2 linked regions of the Telluria mixta genome follow. The protein of the gene in region 2 binds, or shares a complex with, the protein of the main gene of each other region. Links are inferred from orthologs where the notes say so. Each region holds a gene or a part of one and is shown on either strand. Other genes may lie near its edges.

Evidence for each region.
Region 1: the proteins of tsaD (region 2) and tsaB are in contact, whole or in part, in a solved structure (PDB 4WQ4), measured with the Escherichia coli proteins. The link is inferred for Telluria mixta from one-to-one orthologs.

The regions. Positions count from the first base shown.
Region 1 is NZ_CP119520.1:7,115,789-7,118,879, forward strand. The notes cover bases 293-3,068. They hold tsaB (tRNA (adenosine(37)-N6)-threonylcarbamoyltransferase complex dimerization subunit type 1 TsaB), read right to left. Parts: upstream 2,156-3,068; coding sequence 1,430-2,155; downstream 293-1,429. Other genes in these bases: P0M04_RS31270 (uracil-DNA glycosylase), read right to left, coding at 293-975; rimI (ribosomal protein S18-alanine N-acetyltransferase), read right to left, coding at 972-1,433; P0M04_RS31285 (thioredoxin family protein), read left to right, coding at 2,218-2,646; P0M04_RS31290 (xanthine dehydrogenase family protein molybdopterin-binding subunit), read right to left, coding at 2,647-3,068. Outside these bases: P0M04_RS31265 (DUF1853 family protein), read right to left, coding at 1-29; more of P0M04_RS31270, read right to left, coding at 13-292; more of P0M04_RS31290, read right to left, coding at 3,069-3,091. UniProt on the Escherichia coli protein: Required for the formation of a threonylcarbamoyl group on adenosine at position 37 (t(6)A37) in tRNAs that read codons beginning with adenine.
Region 2 is NZ_CP119520.1:2,958,859-2,962,138, forward strand. The notes cover bases 203-3,167. They hold tsaD (tRNA (adenosine(37)-N6)-threonylcarbamoyltransferase complex transferase subunit TsaD), read right to left. Parts: upstream 2,222-3,167; coding sequence 1,184-2,221; downstream 203-1,183. Other genes in these bases: ntrB (nitrate ABC transporter permease), read left to right, coding at 203-377; P0M04_RS13295 (ABC transporter ATP-binding protein), read left to right, coding at 374-1,180; P0M04_RS13305 (3-deoxy-7-phosphoheptulonate synthase), read right to left, coding at 2,312-3,167. In the rest of the region: more of ntrB, read left to right, coding at 1-202; more of P0M04_RS13305, read right to left, coding at 3,168-3,280.

The sequences.
Region 1 (3,091 bases), 4.2 Mb from region 2 along the record:
GCCTGGTAGGTGTCAGCCTGATCGCGCACGGGCGTTCCTTGCCCTGCACAAGTCGGCCCACGCCAGGGCCTTGTCGGCGCCGCGCCGCAGCAGTTCGCCCGGATGCAAGGTGGCGACGAGATTCACGCTGCCGCCACCCGTTTCCAGCGCGTGGCTGCTGCCGCGCGCGCCTGCCAGCGGTTCCGGCAGCGGCCGGCCCAGCAAGGTGTTGGCAGCGATCTGGCCCAGGGTCAGCACGGTCTCCGCGCCCGTCAGCGCCACCTCGCGTTCGAGGTAGGGACGGCACGCGGCCGCCTCCTGCGGCGTGGGTGCGCGCTCGCCGCCGCTTGCGCTCGTCGGGCGGCACTTGATCAGGTTCGTCACGTAGACGTCGCGCTCGCGGCCCATGCCGACGGCGGCCAGCATGTTGTCTAGCAGCTTGCCCGGATCGCCCGCGAGCGGCACGCGCGCTTTTTCATCGGCGGCCGTCGTGGCGCCCGCCGCTACGACCCAGCGCGCCTGCTTCGCCCCCGTGCCCGGCACCGGCGCGCGGCCTTCGCGGCACGCGCTGCAGCGGCGGCACGCGGCGATGGCGATGGCCAGCTGGTCCCAGTCCATGGCCGCGATTTCTTCCGGCGTTGCGTCGCTCGGCAACGCGGCGTCGTCCCACGCGGAATCGTGGTCGGCCGGCGGCGCCAGTGCGGACACGGATTGCGCGACGGGTTGCAGCGGCGTCGGTCCGGGCGGACGAGGTCCCGCCGGCGCGGGCCGTGGCGGCGGCGCGACCGGCGCAGGCGGCGGGGCGGCCGGCGCGGCGACCGGCGCCAGTGCGGATGCCGACTGCGCTACCGGCTGCAGCGGCGTCGGTTCCGCGACGACGGCCACGTCCGGCTCGGCGATCGCAGGCTCAGGTGCCGGCGCCGTGCGCAACTGCCACAGCGGGCCGAGCCCCATCTCGTTCAGGAAGATGGCGTCGCGTTCGCTGACACCGTTCATAACACATACCTCATCACGATCGCATCCTCGCGCCGTCCTTCGTGCGCGGGATAATAGCCCTTGCGGCGGCCGATCTCTTCATAGCCGTACTGCCGGTACACGTCGAGTGCGCGCGTGTTCGACGGCCGCACCTCGAGCAGGATCGACGCCATGCGCTGCGCACGCGACCTGGCCGCGATGCGGTCGAGCAGATAGCGCCCGACGCCGCGCCCGTGCAGCGGCGCCGCGACGGCCACGTCGAGCAGGTGCGCCTCGTCCACCGCATACATCAACAGGAAATACCCGGCCAGCGCGCCGGCCGGCGCGCGCAGCACCCAGGCGTCGTAGCCGCTCGCGAGCGAATCCATGAAATTCGCGCGGCTCCACGGATGCGGGAACACGCTGCATTCGAGGGCATGCACCTCGTCGACGTCGCCCACGACCATCGGGCGCAGTTCCAGGTGCGACACATCCGTCATCGCGCGTCCGCCTTGGCCGCGTTGATGGCCTGGCGTTCGGCACTCGTGTACGCGACCTTGTTGCGCAGGTACAGCGGCTGCGCCTCGTCGGCCGGCACCGCGCGGCCCGCCGCCAGTGCGGCCACGCCCAGCACCGCGAATTCGCGCGCATGCGGCAGGATGTCGCTATGCGCGCCGGCCGCAAAAGGCGCGTTCGCGAAGGCTTCCGGATACGCCGCAAAGCCATTGCCGCACGCGACCAGGCCATCGACCGCTTCCGGCGCGACGGCGCCCGGCGCGCTCAGCGCGGGCGCACGCACGGTCTCCCACGCGCCGGTCCAGCGGTACTGCGCCCAATAGACTTCGCCCATGCGCGCATCCAGCACGGCGAGAACGTCGGTCGCGCCCGTGCGTGCGCGGCACGCCTCGGCCATCGCTTCCAGGGTCACGAGCGGCAGCACGGGTTTGCGCGCACCGAATGCGAGTCCTTGCGCCACGCCGCATGCCGTGCGCACGCCCGTGAACGAGCCCGGACCGGCGCCGAACGCGATCGCGTCGCAGTCGGCCAGCGCGATGCCGGCGTCGCGCAGCAGTTCCTGCACCATCGGCAGGACGGACTGCGAATGCGTGCGCACGCCGGACGATTCGCGGGTCAATACGGGGGTGTCCGCGCCGTCCGCGCTGTTCAATAACGCGCAGGACGCCAGCTCGGACGAGGTTTCGATGGCGAGGATGATAGGCATGGCGTATTGTAACCCGGCGGCCCGGCCAGCCAAAAGCGCGGAACCGTTGTAGAATCGCGCCCATGTCCAGTCTGACCCTCGAGCCCGATACCCGCGACCAGGTCGCCGCCGCCCTCCACGGCGACGGCTGGATCGTCGCCTGCCTGTGCGCCGCCTGGTGCGGCACCTGCTCGTCCTACCGCGCCGCGTTCGACGGCCTGGCCGCGCGCCATCCCGACAAGACCTTCGTCTGGATCGACGTGGAAGACCAGGCCGACGTCGTCGGCGACCTCGACGTCGAGAATTTCCCGACCTTGCTCGTACAGCGCAGTGATACCGTCGCGTTCTTCGGCACGATGCTGCCGGATCCGAAGGTGGCCGACCGGCTGATCCAGGCCCAGGCGGAGCTGAGCAGCGCCGAACTCGCACGCCAGGCATCGTCCACGCCGGAGCGGCAGACATGGCAGCGCGAATGCAACCTGCGCACCCTCATCGCCGGCGCAGGCGACTGATCACGCCAGACGCAAAGGCAGGCTGCGCAGCCGCTGCCCCGTCAACTTGAACACGGCATTCGCGACGGCCGGCGCGACAGGCGGCACGGCCGGTTCGCCCATGCCCTCCGGCGGTTCCGCACTCGGCACGATGATGGTTTCCACCTCGGGCGCCTGCGCCATCCGCAGCACGGGGTAATCGCCGAAATTCGCCTGCTGCGGCTGGCCATCCCTGAACGTGATCTCTCCCGCCAGCGCGGCGGACAGCCCGAACACGACGCTCGACTCGACCTGCTGCGCGACGATGTTCGGATTCACGACGAGGCCGCAATCGACGGCGCACACGACACGGTGCACGCGAATCTCCTTGTCCTCGACCGACACTTCCGCCACCTGCGCGACCACCGTGCCGAACGACTGGTGCACGGCGACGCCGTGCGCGCGGCCTTCCACCGGCGTGCCGGCA
Region 2 (3,280 bases):
TCATCTGCTCGATCTGGCCGATGATCATCAACACGGCCGTCGGCGTGCAGCGCGTGCCGCAGGACTACATGAACGTGGCGCGCGTGCTGAACCTGTCGGAGTGGAAGGTCTTCACGAAGATCCTGCTGCCCGCGGTGCTGCCGTACATGCTGACCGGCGTGCGCCTGGCCATCGGCACGGCGTGGCTGGTGATCGTCGCGGCCGAGATGCTGACCGGCGGCGTGGGCATCGGCTTCTGGGTGTGGGACGAGTGGAACAACCTGAACGTGCCGCACATCCTCATCGCCATCGTCGTCATCGGCGTGGTCGGGCTGGTGCTGGAACAGGCGCTGGTCGCACTGGCCCGCGCCGTCACTTACGAAGAGAGTGGATCATGAGCGAACCGAAATTCATCGAAGTCCAGCAGGTCGAGATGCTGTTCGACACCCGCAAGGGCCGCTTCCACGCGCTCACCGACGTCAACCTGAAGGTGGCGCGCGGCGAGTTCATCACGCTGATCGGCCACTCCGGCTGCGGCAAGTCGACCTTGCTGAACCTGCTGGCGGGCCTGACGCGCGCCACCGAGGGTGTGCTGATCTGCGCCGGCCGCGAGATCGCCGGACCGGCGCCCGAGCGCGCGGTCGTGTTCCAGAACCATTCGCTGCTGCCGTGGCTGACCTGCTTCGAGAACGTCTACCTGGCCGTCGAGCGCGTGTTCGGCGCCCGCGAAGGGAAGGACAAGCTGCGCGCACGCACGGCCGACGCGCTGGCGCTGGTGGGCCTGACGCATGCGGCGCAGAAGCGGCCCAGTGAGATCTCGGGCGGCATGAAGCAGCGCGTCGGCATCGCCCGCGCGCTGTCGATGGAACCGAAGGTGCTGTTGATGGACGAACCGTTCGGCGCCCTCGATGCGCTGACCCGCGCCCATTTGCAGGACGAGCTGCTGCGCATCGTCGCCCAGACCCAGTCGACGGTCGTGATGGTCACGCACGACGTGGACGAGGCGGTGCTGCTGTCGGACCGCATCGTGATGATGACGAACGGCCCGGCCGCGACGATCGGCGAGATCGTGGACGTGCGCCTGCCGCGGCCGCGCGAACGCGTCGCGCTGGCGCACGATGCGCTGTATAACGAGTATCGGACGCGGGTGCTGGAGTTCCTGTATCACCGGCAGGCGAGGCCGGCGAAGGAAGCCGCCTGAAGGTCAGGCGGGTTCGATCTCGTCCAGCGGCCAGCGCGGACGCACGTTGAATGCGTAGTCGCGCTGTGCCGCGTCCGGATTGCGCTCCAGGCGCATCGCACCGGCGAACGCGATCATCGCGCCGTTGTCCGTGCAGAATTCGAGTTCGGGGTAGTAGACCTTGAAGCGCTTCTTCGCGGCCGCTTCGTTCAGCGACGCGCGCAGCTGGCGGTTCGCGCCCACGCCGCCCGCGATCACGAGGCGCTTGAGGCCCGTGTGCTTCAGCGCCAGCACGCACTTCGCCGTCAGCACGTCGACGATGGCATCGACGAAGCCGCGTGCGATGTTGGCCTTGTCCTGTTCGCAGACGTTGGCAATGTCGGTTGCGCTGTTCTTCACGACGGTCAGCACGGCCGTCTTGAGGCCCGAGAAGCTGAAGTTGAAATCCTTCGAGTGCAGCATCGGGCGCGGGAGTTTATACGCTTCCGGATCGCCGAATTCCGCCAGGCGGGAAATGGCCGGACCGCCCGGATAACCGAGGCCCAGCAGCTTGGCCGATTTGTCGAACGCTTCGCCGGCCGCGTCGTCCAGCGTCTCGCCCAGCAAGGTGTAGCGGCCGACGCCATCCACGCGCATCAGCTGCGTGTGGCCGCCGGAGACGAGGAGGGCGACGAACGGGAATTCCGGCCGCTCGGTCGCGAGCAGCGGCGACAGCAAATGGCCTTCCAGGTGGTGCACGCCCAGCACCGGTTTGTCGAGTGCGAGCGCCAGGCTGCAGGCGACGGACGATCCGACCAGCAGCGCGCCCGCGAGGCCGGGACCCTGCGTGTAGGCGATGGCGTCGATGCGTTCCATCGGCAGGTCGGCCTTCGCCAGCACCTGTTCCAGCAGCGGCAGCGCGCGCCGGATATGGTCGCGCGACGCCAGCTCCGGCACGACGCCGCCGTACTCCTCGTGCATCGCGACCTGCGAGTGCAGTGCGTGGGACAGCAGGCCGCGCTCCGTGTCGTACAGAGCCAGGCCGGTTTCATCGCAGGAGGATTCGACGCCGAGGACAATCATGGGCAAGCAGGAACAGTATGAGGAAGACAAGATCGGCGCGCCGGGGCGGCGCGCAATCTGCCATTGTACCTGCATTGGCCCGCCAGGGCATCACGGCCGCTGCAGCAATTCCTTGTGCGCGCTGCGCAGCATGGCCTCGGTGTCGTCCCAGGCGATGCAGCCGTCGGTGACGGAGCAGCCATACTTCAGCTGCGACAGGTCGCTCGGAATCGGCTGGCTGCCGCTGACGATGTTCGACTCGATCATCACGCCGACGAGCGACTGGTTGCCGTGCCTGATCTGCTGGATCACGTCCGACATGACGAGCGGCTGCAGTTCCGGCTTTTTATAGCTGTTGGCGTGCGAGCAGTCGACGACGAGGTTCGCGGGCAGGCCGGCCTTCTTGAGCGCCTGTTCGGCGATCGCGACCGAGACCGAGTCGTAGTTCGGACGGCCGCCGCCGCCGCGCAGCACGACGTGGCCGTAGGCGTTGCCGCGGGTGCGCACGATCGACACGCCGCCCTGGCCGTTGATGCCCAGGAAGGAGTGCGGGCTGGACGAGGACAGCACGGCGTTGATGGCGATGCTGACGTCGCCGTCGGTGCCGTTCTTGAAGCCGACCGGCGTCGAGAGGCCGGACGACATCTCGCGGTGCGTCTGCGATTCCGTCGTACGCGCGCCGATCGCGGTCCAGGCGATCAGGTCGCCCAGGTATTGCGGCGAGATCGGGTCGAGCGCTTCGGTGGCGGTCGGCAGGCCCAGTTCGCACACGTCGAGCAGGAACTGGCGCGCGCGCTCCATGCCCACGTCGACGCGGAACGAATCGTCCATGAACGGATCGTTGATATAGCCCTTCCAGCCGGTCGTCGTGCGCGGCTTTTCGAAATACACGCGCATCACGAGCACCATCGTGTCTTCGACTTCGGCCTGCAGCGCCTTCAGGCGGCGCGCATAGTCGAGGCCCGCGACCGGGTCGTGGATCGAGCAGGGGCCGACGACGACGAACAGGCGCTTGTCCTTGCGGTCGAGGATGTTGCGCAGGGTCTCGCGGCCCTTCATCACGGTGGTGAAGGCCTTGTC